DNA from 3 places in the Streptomyces sp. NPDC051310 genome. Region 1 is predicted to be linked to each of the others. Evidence: riboswitches for the same ligand, from Rfam matches in the RefSeq annotation. Region 1 holds a riboswitch; each other region holds the start of a gene.
What was found. Region 1 has a riboswitch for cyclic di-AMP ahead of ACIA79_RS24910 (transglycosylase family protein). Riboswitches for the same ligand answer to the same signal wherever they lie in the genome.

Region 1 (4,180 bases):
TACGTCCCCGGACACGGTACGGGACCGTGGCCGGGGACGTACGGAGGCTGGTGCGGTGATCAGCCCTTGAACCGCGGGAAGGCGCTGCGGCCCGCGTACACCGCCGCGTCGTCGAGGATCTCCTCGATGCGCAGCAGCTGGTTGTACTTGGCGACGCGCTCGGAGCGGGCCGGGGCACCGGTCTTGATCTGGCCGCAGTTGGTGGCGACGGCCAGGTCGGCGATGGTGACGTCCTCGGTCTCGCCGGAGCGGTGCGACATCATGCACTTGAAGCCGTTGCGCTGGGCCAGCTCGACGGCGTCCAGGGTCTCGGTCAGCGAACCGATCTGGTTGACCTTGACGAGCAGCGCGTTGGCCGCGCCCTCCTCGATACCGCGGGCCAGGCGCTCGGGGTTGGTGACGAACAGGTCGTCACCGACGAGCTGCACCCGGGTGCCGAGCTTCTCGGTGATGGTCTTCCAGCCGTCCCAGTCGTCCTCGAACAGCGGGTCCTCGATGGAGACCAGCGGGTACGCGTCGACGAGCTCGGCGTAGTAGTCGGTCATCTCGGCGGCCGAGCGGGACTTGCCCTCGAACGCGTACGCGCCGTCCTTGTAGAACTCGGACGCGGCGACGTCGAGCGCCAGCGCGATGTCCTTGCCCGGGGTGTAGCCGGCCTGCTTGATGGCCTCGAGGATGAGGTCGAGGGCGGCGCGGTTGGAGTCCAGGTTCGGGGCGAAGCCGCCCTCGTCGCCCAGACCCGTCGACAGGCCCTTGTCCTTCAGGACCTTCTTCAGGGTGTGGTAGACCTCGGCGCCCCAGCGCAGGGCCTCGGAGAAGGACTCCGCGCCGATCGGGGCGATCATGAACTCCTGGATGTCCACGTTGGAGTCGGCGTGCGAGCCGCCGTTCAGGATGTTCATCATCGGAACGGGCAGCAGGTGCGCGTTCGGGCCGCCCAGGTAGCGGAAGAGCGGCAGGTCCGACGCCTCGGATGCGGCGTGCGCGACGGCGAGGGAGACGCCGAGGATGGCGTTGGCGCCGAGCGAGGACTTGTCCGGCGTGGCGTCCAGGTCGAACATCGCCTGGTCGATCAGCCGCTGCTCGGTGGCGTCGTAGCCGACGAGCTCCGGGCCGATCTGCTCGATGACGGCGAGGACGGCCTTCTCGACACCCTTGCCGAGGTAGCGGTCCTTGTCACCGTCGCGGAGCTCGAGGGCCTCGAACGCACCGGTGGAGGCACCGGACGGGACGGCAGCACGGCCGGTGCTGCCGTCGTCGAGGCCGACCTCGACCTCGACCGTGGGGTTGCCTCGGGAGTCCAGGATTTCCCGGGCTACGACGACGTCGATGGACGGCACGAGCATCTCCTTCTGGGATGTGACGCACAATGTGACGCAAGTGGTGCAGGGTCTCTTCGGCCCTTGCGACGGTCTTGCGACAAGAGCCTAACCGGCGGCGGGTCCCTGACCAGCCGACGCCCGCCCCGTGGGACGAAAAAGGACCCGGGGGCTCCGAAAGCGGGGCAGAACCCCACAAGGTCTACTCACCGGTAACCGGCAGGGCCCCGGCCCGGCGCGTACGGGGGAAGGGGCGCCGGGCCGGGGCGGCCGGGGTGCCGGGGGGTCAGCTCAGGTGGAGCTGCTGGCCCGGGTAAATGAGGTCGGCGTCCTCGATGATGTCCTTGTTGAGCTCGAAGAGCTTCTCCCAGCCGCCCTGGACCTTCTTCGCGGCGGCGATGGAGCCGAGGGTGTCGCCGGCCTGCACCTTGTACTCGCCGTCGCCCTTCTCGACCTTCTTGCCGGCCGGGGTGGTCACGGTCTCCCCGGCGGGAGCCTTCGGCGCGGTGCGCTGCTCGCTGCGCGTGGTGGGCTGCTCGGCCGCGCGCTCCTGCTGCGGCTGGGCCTGCTCGGCGGAGCCGCCGCCGTACGGGGTGCCGGACAGGCCGACGCCGCAGCTCGGCCAGGCGCCCTTGCCCTGGCCCGCGAGGACCTTCTCGCCGATCTCTATCTGCTGGGACTTGGTGGCCTGGTCGGCGGTGGGGGCGTACGCGGTGCCGCCGTACGCGGCCCAGGTGGAGGCCGAGAACTGCAGGCCGCCGTAGTAGCCGTTGCCGGTGTTGATGGACCAGTCGCCGCCGGACTCGCACTGGGCGACCTTGTCCCACTCGGCGGCGGTGGCGGCCGAGGCGGACGTGGCGCCCATCAGCGGGGCGGCGACGGCGATACCGGTGATACCGGCGAACGCGGCGAAACGGGCGGCCTTGGACGGGCGACGGTGCTTGGACGTGCCGGAAAACAGCATGGAACTTCTCCTCACCGACGCCTGCGAGGTGAGCTGTCGGGTTCGGGCGTGAGCTGCCCGGCCGCGCGGTGTGCGCGGCTTCACCCCGAGCCGGACCCTGCCGTCGTCTCCAACGGCCGGGGTCGGCGCAAACCTTGGGTCCCCCGCTCCTGCCTTCGGCGCATGACGCGTCGACTGTTCCCTCGCGGCCGGCGGCAGGATTCGGCGTTCCGGCCGGAGGGGCCCGCGGTGGCGAGCGATGACGACCGTAGACACAGTCGCCGTCGAAGTTCAAAGACGGACATCCTGCCCAATCCGCCCCTACCGCCCTGCGCTTGACGGACGTTTGCGCAGGTGAGGGGCGGAACGGACAGATCGTGCGTTCGTGATGCGCCCGCTGGCGCAAAGAGACGCTTGTCTCACTTACACAGAAGCGGACATAGCGTCACTCATCACCCCGCCGGCTGCTCCTCCGCGGGCGTCAGGTCGAGGCTCTGCCCGGGCACGATCAGGTCCGGATCCTCGCCCACCGTCTCGCGGTTGGACTCGTAAAGGGCGGTCCAGCCGCCGGGCAGCTCGTGCGCGTCGGCGATCACGGAGAGGTTGTCGCCGGGGCGGACGGTGTACGAGCCCGGGTCCTCGGACGCGCCGGACTCGCCGACGGCGGGCTCACGTGTTGTTCCGTCACCTCGCGAGGCATGTCCATCGTTTTCGCGCTCAGTGACCGAATTGTCGGCGCTCGTGGTGTTTTCATCCTCGGGGGCCGCCGGGCCGGTCGCCCCGTCGGACTCGGCCGGGTCGGGCTCACCGCGGTGCTTGCCGGTGCCCGGGGCCACCGGCTCCGTGGGCTCGACCCGCTCGGTGGGCCGGGACTCGGCCGGCTCGGTGGGCAGGAGGCTCTCCACCGGGTCGGCGGGGGTCTCGGGCGCGTCGGGGTCCGAGGGCTCCAGGGGGTCGGCCGACTCGGCCGGGTCGGGCGCCGGGACGGTCTTCTCGGGCGTGACCTCGGGGCTCGCCCCGGCCGCGCCACCGGCGGTGCCGAGGCCCGCGATCGGGGCGCAGGTTTCCCACGCCTTGACGCCGGTCGCGGCGTAGACCTTCTCGGCCACGGCTATCTGCTGGGCGCGGCTCGCGAGGTCGGGGCGCAGGGCGTACTGCGTGCCGCCGTAGGCGTCCCAGGTCTCCTGGGAGAGCTGGAGCCCGCCGTAGTAGCCGTTGCCCATGTCGATGCTCCACGAGCCGCCGGACTCGCACTCGGCCACCCGGTCCCACGTGGCGGCGTCGACCGCCGACGCGGATCCCGCGCCGAGCAGCGGAAGTGCGAGGGCGGATCCGGTCACCCCCGCGGCGACGACGATGGCGGGGGCTTGACGGGGTCGTCGGTGACGGCCGTTCCCGGAGCGCATGCGGTGCTGCCTTTCGCGTGACTGCTGAGGTGGGGGTGAACGTAGCGGCATTCGAACGTCAGTCACAAGTCGATGCAGCGGAGATCACGCGAAGATCACAGTTCTGACGGACCGTCACTTCCCAAAGGGGATGCTGTGTCCCCTTTCCCCGGTTCCTTCCCCGGATCCGTCCCCGGTTCGCGCCCCGGGCCCCAGGTCACCGGCAGGGTGCGCAGCCCGCGCATGATGAGCCCGCCGCGCCACCGCAGTTCGGCCGGGTCGGCCGCGAGCCGCAGGTCCGGCAGCCGGGTCAGCAGCGTCGCGAGCGCGGTCTGCCCCTCCAGCCGGGCCAGCGGCGCCCCGAGGCAGTAGTGGATGCCGTGTCCGTACCCGAGGTGCTGGTTGTCGCGCCGCGCCAGGTCGAGCGTGTCCGGCCCGGCGAACCGCTCCGGGTCGCGGTCGGCGGCCGCGAGCACCACCAGGACCGGGTCGCCGGCCGCGATGCGCTCCCCGCCGATGGTCAGCGGCTCGGT
Region 2 (4,180 bases), on a different contig from region 1:
TCGGCGAGGTATCCGGTGCGCTCCAGCACCGCCTCCAGGACCACGGCCGGTCCGGCGCCGGACTCGGCGATCGTCCGCAGCTCGTCCAGGAGCGTGTTGAACCGCTTGACGGCGTTGGCCGAGCGCGCCGCCATGCCGTACGCCTCGTCGACGCGGCGCAGCGCCTGCGGGAAGGTGATCTTCTCCCGGAGCGCCAGCGCTTCGATCATCGCCTCGGCGCGGTCACCGATGCCGCGCTTGGGCACGTTGAGGATGCGGCGCAGCGGGACGCTGTCCTCCGGGTTGGCCAGCACGCGCAGGTAGGCCAGGACGTCCCGGACCTCCTTGCGCTCGTAGAAGCGGACGCCGCCGACGACCTTGTAGGGCAGTCCCACCCGGATGAAGATCTCCTCGAAGACACGGGACTGGGCGTTCGTGCGGTAGAAGACGGCGACGTCACCGGCCTTGGCCTCGCCCGCGTCCGTCAGCCGGTCGATCTCGTCGGCGACGAACTGCGCCTCGTCGTGCTCGGTGTCCGCGACGTACCCGGTGATGCGCGAACCGGCGCCGGCGTTCGTCCACAGGTTCTTGGGGCGGCGGCTCTCGTTGCGCTCGATCACCGCGTTGGCGGCGGAGAGGATCGTCTGGGTGGAGCGGTAGTTCTGCTCCAGCAGGATCGTGGTCGCCTCCGGGTAGTCCTCCTCGAACTGGAGGATGTTGCGGATCGTCGCACCGCGGAAGGCGTAGATCGACTGGTCGGCGTCACCGACGACGCACAGCTCCGCCGGGCCGAGGTCCTCGTACCCGGTGCCCACCAGCTCGCGCACGAGCGTGTACTGCGCGTGGTTGGTGTCCTGGTACTCGTCGACGAGGACGTGCCGGAAGCGGCGGCGGTAGTGCTCGGCGACGTCCGGGAACGCCTGGAGCAGGTGGACCGTCGTCATGATGATGTCGTCGAAGTCCAGGGCGTTGGCCTCGCGCAGCCGCGCCTGGTACATCCGGTACGCCTCGGCGAGGGTCTTCTCGAACCCGTCGGCCGCCTGGTCGGCGAAGGTCTCCTCGTCGATCAGCTCGTTCTTCAGGTTGGAGATCTTGGCGCTGAACGACTTCGGCGGGAACTTCTTCGGGTCCAGGTCCAGGTCGCGGCAGACCAGCGCCATCAGCCGCTTGGAGTCGGCGGCGTCGTAGATCGAGAAGGACGACGTGAAGCCGAGCCTCTTGGACTCGCGGCGCAGGATGCGGACGCACGCGCTGTGGAAGGTCATCACCCACATGGCGTTGGCGCGCGGTCCGACGAGCTGCTCGACGCGCTCCTTCATCTCGCCGGCGGCCTTGTTGGTGAAGGTGATCGCCAGTATCTGACCCGGGTGGACGTTCCGCGTGGCCAGCAGGTGGGCGATGCGGTGGGTCAGCACCCTGGTCTTGCCGGACCCGGCACCGGCGACGATGAGCAGCGGTGAGCCGGTGTGGACGACGGCCGCGCGCTGCTGGTCGTTCAGCCCCTCCAGCAGCGCGGCGGGGTCGACGACGGTGCGCGGGGCGCCGTCGCGGTGGTACGCGTCACGGGCCGCCGGCACGTCGAAGCGGTCCCCGAAGAGGTCGTGCGGGACCTCCTCCGGGGCCGGCCGGTGGTCCTCGGAGTCCTCCGGGGGCGGCGGCGGCTCCTCCGAGGTGTGGTTCCGGAGGTCCGCCAGGAAGCTGTCGTCAAAGAGGCTGCTCATCGCCTATCGAGTCTAGGCGGCCCCACTGACAGCCGTGGCCGAACCGCCTCCCTCACGTTCGGTCACCCCTACCGCACAGTAATCGAAGGTCACGAAAATGTATCCGACATATCGAACATCATCCTTCACAGCACCGCCACAGGTTGGCTAGCGTGCCTGCCCAAGCGGACCGTCCCCTCATCGGCGAACCACGCCGATCGGCCGCCCACGCCGCATCCGCCCTCCCCGCCATGGGAGTTCGGAACCGGGAACCCACCATGCACCGTGGGGTGAATCGGCCGTGACCGCGGACCGTAGGGCACCTTCCGTTCGCCCGAACCCGCCGGCTGACCCGGTAGGCGGTCCACGGAAGGAGATGCCGGCCTTGGCGTCGCATCGCAAGCCGCGCAGCCGCACCACCCGCACGTTCGGTACCAGCTCCCCCGCCGTCGGGGTCACGACGGCCGCCATCGCCTCGGTCACCACCCTGCTGTCCGCGCAGTCCGCCGGCGCCGTGCCGGGACGCCCGTCGGTCGAAGAGGTGGAGCGGAAGGTCGACGACCTCTACCGGCAGGCCGGCACCGCGACGCAGCAGTACACCAAGGCCAGGGAGGCCGGCGAGCAGCGGCGGCGCGCGGGTGACGGCATGCTCGACGAGGCCGCGAAGCGTACGCAGGCCCTGAACGAGTCCCGCCGCGTACGGGGCGCCTACGCGGCGGCACGGCACCGCTCGGGCGGGGCGACCCCGAGCGCGGCCCTGCTCCTCGCGGAGGAGCCGCAGCCGTTCGCCGACCGCACGCCGGCGGCGGGACGCCCCACCGGGCCGCAGCACGAGCAGCTCACCGGGTCCAGGACGCAGCGGACCGCGGCGACCGGGCAGCAGGCCGAGGCGGCCGAGCCGTTGGAGCACCGGACCGCGGCGACCGGGCAGCAGGCCGATGTGACCAGGAGCCCGGAGGCGCTGCCCGACTCCCAGGCGTCCCTCCAGGCCGGCAAGGAGACCGTGCAGCGGAAGCTGGCCGAGGCGCGCGCCCTGCTGGCGCAGCTGACGACCGGGGAGCAGGCACGGCTGGTGCGCTTGGAGCGGGAGCGCGCGGCGGACGCCCGGTGCCGGGCCGGGGAGAAGGCCCGGGCGGAGGAGGAGGCGCGCGCCGCGGCGGAGGCGGCCCGCGCGTGCCGGGAGCAGGAGGAGCCGGACCCGCGGCCGGCTCAGGGGGAGGAGCCGGGGCCGGCAGGCGGCGGTACGACCGACGGCGGCTACGCCGCCAAGGCGGACAAGGTGCTGGCCTTCGCCCGCGCCCAGATCGGCAAGCCGTACGTCCGGGGCGCCACCGGCCCGAGCTCGTACGACAGCTCCGGGCTGACCCAGGCCGCGTGGAAGGCGGCGGGCGTCGACCTCCCGCGCACCACCCGCGAGCAGGCCGAGTCCGGCACACCCGTCGCCATGGAGGACCTGCGCCCCGGCGACCTGGTGTTCTTCTACGACGACATCAGCCACGTGGGCATCTACCTTGGCGACGGCATGATGGTCCACGCGCCCGGGCCCGGGGCGAACGTCCGCGAGGAGTCGATCTACTACCTGCCGGTCCACGGCAGCGTGCGCCCGGCCTGAACGGCCCCGCCCGGCACCACGACCGGAGCACCGCCCGGCACCCCGGCCGGCGCCCTGCCCGCGGCCCGTGCAGGGGGCCGGCGGGCCGGGGCGGCGGGGATCACGTCCAGAGCGTCGCGATGAAGACGTTGGCCACGGTCAGACCGCCGACGGCGCCGAAGAGGCCCTTCTCCACCCGCTCCTCGTCCCGCTTGACGTAGACCAGGCCGAGGATGACGACCAGGATCGCCAGCTTCACGCCGATCTTGAGGTTGTTCACGGTCTGGTCGTCCGCCTGGTTCAGCCCCACCAGTGCCACGCCGGTGATCAGCATGGTCAGCGCGCCGTGCAGCATGGCGGGCGTGAAGCGCGCCGTGCCCGCGCCCATGCCCTTCATCTGGGTGAGGAAGCCGCCCAGGAGGGAGGCGATGCCGATGATGTGCAGCGCGACGAAGACATTGATGAGTACGTCCATGGGCCGGAGCCTAACCGGGGCCATAGCACGCACTTCCGGTCAGGGTGGGCTCATTCGTCGCATCGGTCACGGCTGATACGGAATGCGGGATTCCAGGTGCAGCGCCGCCCTCGCATCCCGCCCCGGAACTCTCACCTGCGGCCAATAACGGTCACTCTCCCCCAGCCCCGTGACGCCCGGGTTTAGCGTCCTCCCCCAGGTGGCCGGCTCTCCCCACCGCCGCCTCCCTACTCCCGGGCGGCAGCCGGCCACCCCGCCGACCTACCGACGGGAAGGGACCGCCCCCGTGGCAGCGCACCGCAAACAGAGACAGGGCCCGCTGAGCGGATCGGCGGCCGGCCGCACCGCCCTCACCCTGGTGCTCGCCGGAGCGGCCACCGCCACCGTCCTGGAGGGCGCCGGGCACGCCGATCCCCGCCTCACCCCCGCCCAGGT
Region 3 (4,180 bases), on a different contig from region 1:
GGTCGGCCGTGCGAGCAGCCACGCCAGGGCCACCGTCGCGACCTCGACGCCGCGCCCCTCGGCGACGGCGTCCAGGGCGGCGAGCACCGCACGGCCGCGTGCGGTCTCCAGGTGCTTGCCCGCGCCCGCGGCCCGGGCGCTGTCGACGTCCGCGCCCGGACGGTACTTGCCGGTGAGGAACCCGGAGGCGAGCGCCCAGTAGGGCACGGCGGACAGACCCGCCCGCTCGGCGGTGTCCCTCAGCGGTCCCTCGTAGGTGTCGCGGGAGACGAGGCTGTAGTGCGGCTGGAGCGCGACGTACGAGGCGAGGCCCTCGCGGGCGGAGAAGTCCAGGGCCTCCTGGAGCCGCTCGGCGGAGATGTTGGACGCGGCGATGGCACGGACCTTGCCGTCCCTGACGAGCTGGTCCAGCGCGGGGACGAACTCCTCGACCGGCACGCTCGGGTCGTCGTAGTGCGTGTAGTAGAGGTCGATGTAGTCGGTGCGCAGCCGGCGCAGGGACTCCTCGGCCGCCGCCTTGATGTTCGACGCGGCGAGACCCTTGTACCGAGGGTGGGAGCCGACCTTGGTGGCGATGAGGACGTCGGACCGGTTCGCGCGGGCGGCCAGCCAGTCGCCGATGACCGTTTCGGACTCGCCGCCCTGGTGGCCCGGGGCCCAGGACGAGTACGTGTCGGCGGTGTCGATGAAGTTGCCGCCGGCGGCCGTGTAGGCGTCGAGGACGGCGAAGGACTGCGCGGCGTCCGCGGTCCAGCCGAAGACGTTACCTCCGAGCCCGAGGGGGAAGACGTGGAGGTCGGAGGTGCCCAGCGTGCGGAGTGAGGTCATGCGTGGCTCAACGCCCCTCGAGGAGGCGGCTATTCCGGCCGTCGCACGCCCGGACGCGGGCAGTCTGCCGCAGCGGCACAGGGGCAGCCGGCAGCCCTGGCGTCGGGGGGTGCACCGCCAGGACTGCCGGGGTCTTCGCGGACGGCCGGCTCCACGGAGCCTCGGCCTCCCGATGCCCGCGCGGACGGCGCCTCTGCGGACGGCGCCCGCGGGGAAGGTGTCCGCGGGCAGGGTGTCCGCGCGGAAGCTCCCCGGCCGGACAGCGCCCGGCCGGGCCGTTCCCGCGCCACGAGCTCCCTGGCAGCTGGGCCCCGCGCAACGAGCTGCCGCGCCGACGCGGTCGGCATCAGACGGTCAGGCCCTTGCCGCGCAGCCATGCCAGCGGGTCGATGCCTTCGCCGCTCGCGGTGTGCACTTCCAGGTGCAGGTGCGGACCGGTCACGTTGCCGGTGGCGCCGACACGGCCGATCGTCTCGCCGGTGGCGACCTTCTGGCCGGCGCCGACCGTCATGGAGGAGAGGTGGCAGTACCAGACCTCGGTGCCGTCCTCGAGCTCCAGGACGATCCGGTAGCCGTACGAACCGGACCAGCCGGCCGACTTGACGGTGCCGCCGTGCACGGCCTTGGCCGGCGTACCCGTCGGGGCCGCGAGGTCGAGCCCGGTGTGGTAGCCGGAGGACCACATCGAGCCGGCCTGGCCGTAGGTCGAGGTGATCGTGTACGAGGAGGTCGGCAGCGCGTAGCTCGCGGCGAGCTTCGCCAGCCGCTCGGCCTCCGCCTTGGCGGCGGCTTCGGCCTCGGCCTTCGCCTGCGCTTCGGCGGCTTCCTTCTCCGCGGCGGTCTGCTGGGCCTTGGCCGCGGTGGCGGCCTGCTCGGCGGCTGCCTTCTCGGCCGCGGCCTTCGCCGCGGCGTCGGCGGACGCCTGCTGCTGCTCGGCCTGCTGGAGGATGCGGGCGCGCAGCGCCTCGCCGGCGTTCGCTCCGCTGTCGGCCTGGTCACCGGTGCCGTCGCCGGCGGTGAGGGAGGCGGCGGTGAGCGGCGCCGCGTTCACGGGAGCGTCGCCCGGGGTGTCGCCGTCGTCGGACATCAGGGTGCCGATACCGGGCATGGACTCGGCGTCCGGCAGGCTGTCGGCGATCGCGCCCGGCAGGTCGGGCAGGGATATCGAGACCGGGGGCTTGTCCTGCGCGGTGGCCATGCCGCCCGCGCCGACCGCCGCGATCACGCCCACGCCGAGGACGGTGGAGCTGCGGGCCAGCCCGCCGCGCTGCTTGACGACCCGGTGGCGGCCCCGGACCGGACGGACGGTGTCCTCGGTCGGGTTCCACTCCTCCCACGGACCGTCCGCGGGAGCACCGGAACCGAACGAAGCGGCGGCGTAGGGAGCCGAGGGGGCCGAGGGAGCCGACGGCGCTTCGGGGGCAGGCCTGTTGGACGCCACGGGGGCGCACTCCTTTCCTTCCTTCTCGCCTACCGGGTTAGCTGACGGGTTCGGAGCAGGAAGGTCTCCTACGGGCCGGCGATGCGGCCCGATTCACCCCAAGTGGTGGTTCCCCGGTTCCCATGCGGAATTCGGCGCGCGCGCACGGTGCCGTCGCTCTTGCGTCGGCTGGGACGACCGCGCTGCGTTATCGAACGTTAATAGACGCGGGGCCGCGTTTCCAAGCTGTTCCTACTGATCATTAACTTCCACCGGCCGGACGTACCGCCCCACAGGCGGGCAGATGCGGCAACTTGACGGCCCCTCAGGCCCCGCGCGCCTCATCACACTTTCCGACTCCACGTCAAATGCTTTGCGGAGCGGTATGCACCGGTCACGCTCGGTGCTCGGCGGCGTGCGCCGACGGCCTGTTCACGGCCAGCAGGGCCAGGTCGTCGGTGGCCCCGCCGCCGGTGTGCCGCCGTACGTCCTCGACGAGCGCGTCCAGCAGCTCCTCCGGCCCCTCGAAGTCCCGCCCCGCCAGCCCCACGGCCGGGTCGTAGAAGGCACCGGTGGCGTCCCTCGCCTCCGACAGCCCGTCCGTGTAGAAGAGGAGCGTCGCTCCGGGCGGGTACGGCACCTGCTCCGCGCGGTCGGGCCAGGCCCCCAGGTCGGCCATGCCCAGCGGCAGCGCCGGCTCGGCCGGCTCCAGCGGCTCCAGGCTCCCGCCGGCGTACAGCAGCAGCGGGTCCGGGTGGCCGCGGTTGACCATGCGCACCACCCCCTCGCCGCGCGGCACCTCGGCCAGGACGGCGGTGGTGAACCCCTCGAAGGCGTCCAGCCCGTCCCGCCGCGTGCCCTCCCGGGCGAGCGCCCGCTCCAGCCGCTGCGTCACGCCCTCCAGGGAGCTCTCCTGCTCTGCCGCCTCCCGGAAGGCCCCCAGCACGACCGCCACCGCCTCGACCGCGCCCATGCCCTTCCCCCGTACGTCCCCGACCACCAGCCGCACCCCGTAGGGCGTGTCCTGCACGGCGAACAGGTCGCCGCCGATGAACGCGTCCGCCTGCGCCGCCTCGTACCGCGCCGCCACGCGCAGTCCGCCGATCCGCTCGGCCGGCGTGGGCAGCACCGCCCGCTGCGCGGTCTCGGCGATGCCGCGGGCGGAGGCGAGCCGCTCACCGCTGCGCCGGACGACCCGGTTGATGAGCAGCGCGAGCCCCGAGACCGTGATCAGGGTGACGGTCTCGGTGATCGCCGGGGCCTCGTGCAGCACGCCGCTGTGGAGCCGCGGCCCGACGACGGCCAGGACGGCGGCGAGCCCCGCCACCAGGGTCGTACGCGCGGTGAAGAAGGGCGCGGCGACGAGCGGGGCGGCGGCGAACAGCGGCACGGCGGTGAACGCGGGCGGCGTGGCCAGGTCGTACCCGATCCCGCCGACGATCATGAGGGCGGGGACCGCCCGGAGGAAGCGGCGCACCCGTGCCCGCCGGGGGTTGCGCACCCAGGTGGAGTCCGCGGTCGCGCCCCTCGTGCCGGTACCCCCGGTGCCGCCGTTGTCGCCCACGGCTACGGACGGTAGGCGGGGCCCGCGCACGCCGTCCGGAGCCGCGCCGCACCGCCGTACGCCATCGGCCGACCGGGCGAGCGCACTCGGCCCGGGAACGACGAAGACCCGGTGCGCAAGGCACCGGGTCTTCGTCGATCAGTAGCGGGGACAGGATTTGAACCTGCGACCTCTGGGTTATGAGCCCAGCGAGCTACCGAGCTGCTCCACCCCGCGTCGGTGAACACCACCTTACGCCATCGGAGCGGAGATCATCACCACGGACCGCCGGGCGCTACGCGGCGCCCGGGATCTTGGCCGTGCTGAGGGCGATCCGGTTCCAGGTGTTGATCGTGAGGATGAGGGCCAGGAGCCGCGCCAGCTCCTCC

Region 2: it holds a riboswitch for cyclic di-AMP, as region 1 does, so the genes downstream of both, ACIA79_RS29335 (NlpC/P60 family protein) here and ACIA79_RS24910 (transglycosylase family protein) in region 1, are expected to answer to the same signal.
Region 3: it holds a riboswitch for cyclic di-AMP, as region 1 does, so the genes downstream of both, ACIA79_RS21820 (M23 family metallopeptidase) here and ACIA79_RS24910 (transglycosylase family protein) in region 1, are expected to answer to the same signal.

Annotation. Positions count from the first base shown of each region.
Region 1 covers NZ_JBITEO010000019.1:44,113-48,292, reverse strand. Annotated here, with positions in the region: gene eno (phosphopyruvate hydratase) at 60-1,340, opposite strand; gene ACIA79_RS24910 (transglycosylase family protein) at 1,606-2,283, opposite strand; cyclic di-AMP (ydaO/yuaA leader) riboswitch at 2,287-2,454, opposite strand; gene ACIA79_RS24905 (transglycosylase family protein) at 2,715-3,602, opposite strand; gene ACIA79_RS24900 (cytochrome P450) at 3,764-4,180, opposite strand, start outside.
Region 2 covers NZ_JBITEO010000027.1:16,448-20,627, reverse strand. Annotated here, with positions in the region: gene pcrA (DNA helicase PcrA) at 1-1,700, opposite strand, end outside; cyclic di-AMP (ydaO/yuaA leader) riboswitch at 1,908-2,057, shown strand; gene ACIA79_RS29335 (NlpC/P60 family protein) at 2,056-3,291, shown strand; gene ACIA79_RS29330 (hypothetical protein) at 3,392-3,745, opposite strand; gene ACIA79_RS29325 (NlpC/P60 family protein) at 4,032-4,180, shown strand, end outside.
Region 3 covers NZ_JBITEO010000015.1:18,024-22,203, forward strand. Annotated here, with positions in the region: gene ACIA79_RS21815 (aldo/keto reductase) at 1-828, opposite strand, end outside; gene ACIA79_RS21820 (M23 family metallopeptidase) at 1,175-2,269, opposite strand; cyclic di-AMP (ydaO/yuaA leader) riboswitch at 2,281-2,416, opposite strand; gene ACIA79_RS21825 (PP2C family protein-serine/threonine phosphatase) at 2,643-3,812, opposite strand; tRNA gene ACIA79_RS21830 (tRNA-Met) at 3,955-4,028, opposite strand; gene ACIA79_RS21835 (carboxymuconolactone decarboxylase family protein) at 4,087-4,180, opposite strand, start outside.